3 regions of the Skermanella rosea genome follow, and region 1 is predicted to be linked to each of the others. Evidence: riboswitches for the same ligand, from Rfam matches in the RefSeq annotation. Region 1 holds a riboswitch; each other region holds the start of a gene.
What was found. A riboswitch is a leader RNA that binds a small molecule or an ion and turns the genes downstream of it on or off. The one in region 1 is predicted to bind glycine.

Region 1 (2,262 bases):
CGGCCCTGAAGGATGGCCGGATCAATGTCGGTTTCGGCCGCATTCGCCTAGACGATCCGGCGGTCCGCCGGGACGTCCTTCGCGAGGAACGGCTCGTGGTGGCCCTGCCGCTCAGCCATCCTCTTCTGCAGCGGGAGGGGCCGCTGAGCTTCGGGGAATTGGCCGGGGAACCGCTGATCCTGTACCCCCGGGTGCCGCGACCGAGCTATGCCGATCAGGTGATCTCGATCTTCCGCGACCGCGGCCTCGAGCCGCACATCGCCCACGAGGCCCGCGAGCTTCAGACGGCGATCGGCCTGGTCGCGGCGGAGGTCGGTATCTGCATCGTCCCGACTTCGGTGCAGCGCCTGCGCCGGGACGATGTGGTCTACCGCGAGTTGATCGAGCAGACCATCACGTCTCCGATCATCATGAGCCGCCGGGCCGATGACCGGTCGCACGAAGCGATGGTCATGGCGAGGGTAATCATCGAGGCATATCGGGAATGGGGGTGGAAGATACCGGAAGGATTGGAGACCTGATCTTACCTGCGCCGGAAATCAGTCATGGATGGGAACCACGCAGCAGTGCCATCGTAGCTTGGCTTCTCCGGTCTGTGTGAGGCTGCTGATCCAGGAACTTCGGTTTCCCGATACCAGGATTGCCAGGCAGCCGGAGGTACCGATCATGCCGGTCAGCCTATCAATCCCAGCGCTGCTGGTAGGAGAAGGTCGGCAGCTTCCAGCCGCCCCAGATGGCCAGCAGGCGGAGCGTCAGGCCGCTGATGAAGCTGATTGCGGTATTCAGGTCGGTGTCGATGCCGAGTTCGCGCAGGCCGATGAAGAGGGCGCAGACGATCAGTGAGACGCTGGCATAGAGCTCACGCCGGAGCACCAGCGGTACCTGGTTGCACAGCACGTCACGCAGCATGCCGCCGCAGATGCCGGTCATCATCCCTGCCATGATGGCGACGATGATGGAGTAATCCATCGCCAGCGCGACACTGCAGCCGATCAGCGAGAACGCGATCAGGCCCATTGCATCGAGTACGAGAAAAACACGCTTCAAATGATGCATGTAGCGTGCGAGCACGGTGGTCAGCAGTCCGGCGGAGATCACCAGGACAATGTATTCCGGGTGCTGGGTCCAGCGGATGGGGAAGTGGCCGAGGATCAGGTCACGGATGGTGCCGCCGCCCAGCGCAGTGACGAAGGCGATGACGGCAACGCCGAAAACATCCATGTTGCGGCGCCCGGCCGCGAGGGCGCCGGACATCGCCTCGACGGTGATGGCGATCAGGTAGACGACGATCAGCATGTCGATTCCCCGAGCATGGGAAGCGGCGGCGGAATGGATGCTGAGGGTAACAGTGGATACATTTGGGGGAGACTCCTGATAGAGACAGGGCACGCTCTGTTGCGGATCCTGTACGCCTCTCCCACTGTCCTTTTACCTGAGAGTTTCGGCTCCGGACGGAGCCTGCCCCTTCGGTGGGCCAGGGCGCGCATGGTACGGCACCTTGGCCTCTCTCCAGTCGGCACAATGTTTCTGCGGTTCGGTCTGCCTGAGCGATTATGGGAGTTTGCGCCTTCGGCGGAGGCGGATATCGCCTCTCTCTCCCGCAGAATACGCGGAATATCCGGGAGTGCTCGCCCGCTGTCAAGTAATAGGTTTCAAAAAAGACTAATTGCGGCTCGAACAGGTGGCATGCCTGCTGCTGTGTTTGGCGCCGATGGAGATCGGGCTAGGTCTCTGCCGGCCCTAGTTCACTCAGGCTCGGTTCGGCTCGATAGACTTTCCGTAGCGCCTTGACATGGTTTCATGCCGCTTCGGATACTCTGCAGCAGCTGCCCTTACCAACCTGGCAGCACCAAGGAGGGGCAGATGATAAAGCATGTTCTCGTTCCGTCGAACGGCCTGGAAGCAAACCTTCTGGAGGACGCCTTCAAGCTTGCGACCCCGCTCTCCGCGCATGTCGATGTTCTGCACGTGGGATGGGAGCCGAGACAGGAGATGCCGCTCTATGACAAGGGCTTTTCTCCAGATACGCTCGACACTATGCTTCGCAAGGCGCAATGCGAAGCTGACACGATTGCCTCCGCGGCCAAAAGGACATTCGAGGAGTTCACGGCCACTGCTTCGGTCCCGGTCGCTACCAGACTCACGGAAGCCGGGGGCGTGACGGCTGAATGGCGACAGATCACGCAATCAGTGGTGCGAGCTTTCGTTGCGGAAGCCCGTGCGGCTGATCTGACGCTGCTGTCCCGTCCAACCGACAAGTCC
Region 2 (2,262 bases), 930 kb from region 1:
GCGGGTCCAGGCCCAGCGCCTTCGACACCGCCAGGCCGGCTGCCAGCCCCAGCCCGACGCGGAGGCAGGACAGCGCCGCCGGCCGGCCCAGCCGGTACAGCTTCAGCTTCCCCAGCGACCCGCCCAGCAGCAGGAGCATCAGGGGCACCGTCAACCCGCCGAGCAGGCCCGTGACGTCCAGCACCCATCGGGGCAGCGGCGTGCCGGTGCCGATCAGCACCAGCGCCACCGCCAGCGAATAGAGCGGCGGCGAGACGAGCACGGTGCGCCACGACATCTGGCCGGAGGCGAGCCCGACGCCCACCGTGAAATGGCTGATCTGGACCAGGGTGGAGAAGGCGATGGCGTAGGGCATCGCCGGCTCGCCCAGGGCGAAGAAGACGATCGGCGATCCCAGGTTGCCGGTGTTGGGATGGATGATCGAGGGCAGGTAGGGCCGCACCGGCAGCCGCGCCAGCTTCAGCACCGCGGCCCCGGCGGCGGCGCAGAGCGCCAGCGCCAGCCCGCCGGCGAGCAGCGTCTCCAGCAGCACGTCGAGCCGCACCTCGGTCTTCGACAGGGAGGTCAGCAGCAGGCTGGGCACCCCCAGATATGCCACCAGGGCCGAAACCGACTTCTCGTCGAACGGTTGGCCCAGGCGCTGCCATAGCCAACCCAGCCCGGCGCACGCGAAGATCGGCCAGACCACATGGATGAACTGAAGGATCATGGAGGCTCTATACCGCGCGGGTGCCGCAGGGGAAACGGCAGACGTGCGTTGACTTTCGCACCGCACCCGTTAGCTTACGTCCACATGCTGAAGACCTCTCGCGGGAGAGATCGCCGGGCCGTTCGTCCCGGTGGCGCCGAAGGAGCAACCGCCCCCGGAAACTCTCAGGCAAAAGGACCGCAGAGGGAAGCACTCTGGAAAGCAGGATGCCGGTCGGACGATCCGACTCGGGCAAGCCTCACCGAAGGAGTAAGCTGGTCCTGCCGAAGGGTGTGCCGGTGAATCTCTCAGGTCCGCGACAGAGGGGGCCGTGACCGCGCCGTTCGCGCGGAATGGGACCCTGTCGGAGGAAATGTTCCTTGAGTGATTCAACTGGCGGTGACGCCCCCCTGCTCACGACGCCGCTCCACGCCCTGCATGTGGAACTGGGCGCCAAGATGGTGCCCTTCGCCGGCTACGACATGCCGGTCCAGTACCCCCTGGGCATCCTCAAGGAACATCTCCATACCCGGTCGGCCGCCGGGCTGTTCGACGTCTCGCACATGGGCCAGGTCCGCCTGATCGGCGAGGGCGCCGCGGCGGCGCTGGAGACCCTGGTTCCCGGCGACGTCCAGGCGCTGGGACAGGGGCGGATGCGCTACAGCCTGTTCACCAACGAGCAGGGCGGCATCCTGGACGACCTGATGATCACCAACATGGGCGACCACCTGTTCCTGGTCGTCAACGCCTCCTGCAAGGAGGCCGACATCGCCCATCTGCGCCGGCACATCGGCGACCGGATCGCTGTCGAGTACCTGGGTGAGCGCGCGCTGCTGGCGCTGCAGGGACCGCAGGCCGCCGAGGTGCTGGCCCGGTTCGTGCCCGAGGCCGCGACCATGAAGTTCATGAGCGCGATCGAGGCCGACTTCCGCGGCGTCGCCGTGCTGATCACCCGCTCCGGCTACACCGGGGAGGACGGCTACGAGATCTCCGTCCCCGACGTGCTGGCCGACACCGTCGCCCGCCTGCTGCTGGCCGAAGCCGAGGTCGAGGCGATCGGGCTGGGAGCGCGCGACTCTCTCCGGCTGGAGGCGGGGCTATGCCTCTACGGCCACGACATCGACACCACGACCACCCCGGTCGAGGCCGGCCTGAACTGGGTGATCGGCAAGCGCCGCCGCGCCGAGGGCGGCTTTCCCGGCGCTGATGTGATCCTGGGCCAGCTCGCCGACGGCACCGCGCGCCGCCGCGTCGGCATCCGCCCGGACGGCCGGGCGCCCGCCCGCGAGCATACCCAGGTCACCGACGCCTCGGGCGCCCCGATCGGCGAGGTGACCAGCGGCGGCTTCGGCCCCAGCGTCAACGGCCCGGTCGCGATGGGCTATGTCGCGACGTCGGCCGCGGCGCCGGGCACGCCGGTCAACCTGATGGTCCGGGGCAAGGCGATTCCGGCCAGGGTCGCCGAGATGCCCTTCGTCGCCCAGCGTTATTACCGGGGATAAGCGTTTCTCCGGCCGTCCTACTTCCTCAGGCTTTCAATTCCGGGATATCCGCCATGAGCACCATCAAGTTCA
Region 3 (2,262 bases), 1.8 Mb from region 1:
GGAGAGCGTCCAGCCGAGATGGCCGTGGCCGGTGTTGTAGAAGACCCCCGGCCGCCGTCCCGCGCCGACGCGCGGCATCATGTCCGGCATCATGGGGCGGAGGCCGCTCCACGGCTCGACCCTCCCGGTATCGACCTGCGGGAACAGGCCCCGGGTCCAGTCGACCAGCGGCCGGATCCGGTCGGCGCGGATGTCGCGGTTCTCGCCGTTGAACTCCGCCGTGCCGGCGACGCGCAGGCGGTCGCGCCCCAGCCGGCTGGTGACGATCTTGGCCTTGTCGTCCAGCAGGCTGACCCAGGGGGCCGCCGCGCGGCTGGCGTCGTCGTCGAGATGGACGGTGATCGAGTAGCCCTTGACCGGATAGATGTTCACCCGGTCGCCGACCATGGCGGCGAACTTCCGGCTGGCGACGCCGGCGCAGATGACGACGCCGTCGGCCACCATCTCGTCGCGGGACGCGCGGCCCGTCCCGTCGGCGCCGGACCAGACGACCTTGACGCCGGTGTCCACGTGCTCGATCCGCTCCACCGCGGCATCGTGGACGAAGCGGACGCCGTAGCGGACGCACGCCTTGGCAAGGCCGCGGGTGAACTTGTGGATGTCGCCGGTGGCGTCCGACGGGGTGAAGAAGCCGCCGTGGAAGTCGCCGGGCAGCGCCGGCTCGATGGCGCGGATCTCCTCCGGAGTCACCGGGCGCCGGTCCAGCCCACCCTCGACCAGCATTTCGTTGACGCGGGCCGCATGCTCGAAGCCCTGGCGGTCGCGGTAGAAGTGCAGGATGCCGCGGGTCTCCAGGTCGAAGTCGATGCGCTCCTTCTCCGCCATGGCGAACAGGTGGCGCCGCGCTTCGATGGCGAGGCGGGTGGTCGCGACCGTGTTGGCGCGGTAGTGGCGGATGTTGCCGACGAACTCGGCCATCCACGAGTATTTGTGCCAGTTGGGCGACGGGTTCATCAGGAGCGGCGCGTCGCTTTTCAGCATCCAGGCGAGGCCCTTGACGACCGTGGACCAGTGGTTCCAGACCTCCGCGTTGCTGGCGGAAAGCTGGCCGCCGTTGGCGAACGAGGTTTCCATCGCGGCGTAGCGCTGACGGTCGAACACGGTGACGGCGTAGCCCTTGCCGGCGAGGGCGTAGGCGGTGGTCACGCCGGTGATACCGGCGCCGATGACGGCGATGTGGCGCATGAGTGTTTCTCCGGTGCGCATGAGGGCAATGGGGACCGGGCGACGGCCCGGTCCGGCTTTCCCCATCTGTCGCTGTACCTGAGAGCTTGCCCCGATGCTCCGCGGAGCGCCGGGCTTCCCCTTCGGTGGGCATCACCGGCTGCTGGCAGCCGGCCGCCTCTCTCCAGATCGTCCAGCCATGCGGTCCCTTGTGCCTGAGAGTTTCCTGGGGGGTTGCTCCGTCGGCGCCGACGCCGGCCTGGACCGCGTCGAACTCTCCCGCATGACAGTAACGGACATTTTCAAATATTCACTTCCGGGCTGACCTGTCAAGACGAGGATCGGAAAACCCTGGTCCCGAACGGTCGGCCCGCCGGCCGATTACTCCGCGGCGACCAGCCTGCCGTTGCCTTCCCGCGCGAAGTATTCGCGGCTCAACTTGACGATCACGGGCGACAGCAGCAGCAGCGAGATCAGGTTGGGGATCGCCATGAAGGCGTTCAGCGTGTCCGCGATCAGCCAGACGAGGTCGAGCTGCGCCACGGCGCCGAGGAACACCGCCAGAGTCCAGCAGATCCGGTAGGGCTTGGCGGACTTGGTGCCGACCAGGAATTCCCAGCATTTCTCGCCGTAGTAGGACCAGCCCAGGATGGTGGTGAAGGCGAAGACGGCGAGCTCGACCGACAGGAGGTACTGGCCGATCCCCGGCATCGCGGCCTCGAACGCCGACGAGGAGAGCACCGCCCCGGACTCGCCGCTGTTCCAGACGCCGGACACGACGATCGCCAAGCCGGTCATGGTGCAGACGATGATGGTGTCGATGAAGGTGCCCATCATGCCGACCAGGGCCGAGCGGACCGGGCTGCGGGTGGTGCCGGCCGCCTGGGCGATGCCGGCGGTGCCGAGGCCCGCCTCGTTGGAGAAGATGCCGCGGGCGACGCCGTAGCGCATGGCCGCCCAGACCGCGGCGCCGGCGAAGCCGCCGCTGGCCGCGACCGGGGTGAAGGCGTGGGTGAACACCAGGGAGATCGCCTCGGGCAGCCGGTCGGCGAAGACCACCAGGACGAACAGGGCGCAGAGCACGTAGCTGACGCACAT

Region 2: it holds a riboswitch for glycine, as region 1 does, so the genes downstream of both, gcvT (glycine cleavage system aminomethyltransferase GcvT) here and JL101_RS25930 (trimeric intracellular cation channel family protein) in region 1, are expected to answer to the same signal.
Region 3: it holds a riboswitch for glycine, as region 1 does, so the genes downstream of both, JL101_RS17300 (D-amino acid dehydrogenase) here and JL101_RS25930 (trimeric intracellular cation channel family protein) in region 1, are expected to answer to the same signal.

What each region holds. Positions count from the first base shown of each region.
Region 1 covers NZ_CP086111.1:5,555,742-5,558,003, reverse strand. The annotation lists gene JL101_RS25935 (LysR family transcriptional regulator) at 1-521, shown strand, start outside; gene JL101_RS25930 (trimeric intracellular cation channel family protein) at 682-1,296, opposite strand; glycine riboswitch at 1,521-1,611, opposite strand; gene JL101_RS25925 (universal stress protein) at 1,864-2,262, shown strand, end outside.
Region 2 covers NZ_CP086111.1:383,757-386,018, forward strand. The annotation lists gene JL101_RS01800 (AEC family transporter) at 1-709, opposite strand, end outside; glycine riboswitch at 801-899, shown strand; gene gcvT (glycine cleavage system aminomethyltransferase GcvT) at 1,042-2,190, shown strand; gene gcvH (glycine cleavage system protein GcvH) at 2,244-2,262, shown strand, end outside.
Region 3 covers NZ_CP086111.1:3,705,939-3,708,200, forward strand. The annotation lists gene JL101_RS17300 (D-amino acid dehydrogenase) at 1-1,185, opposite strand, end outside; glycine riboswitch at 1,357-1,456, opposite strand; gene JL101_RS17305 (alanine/glycine:cation symporter family protein) at 1,546-2,262, opposite strand, start outside.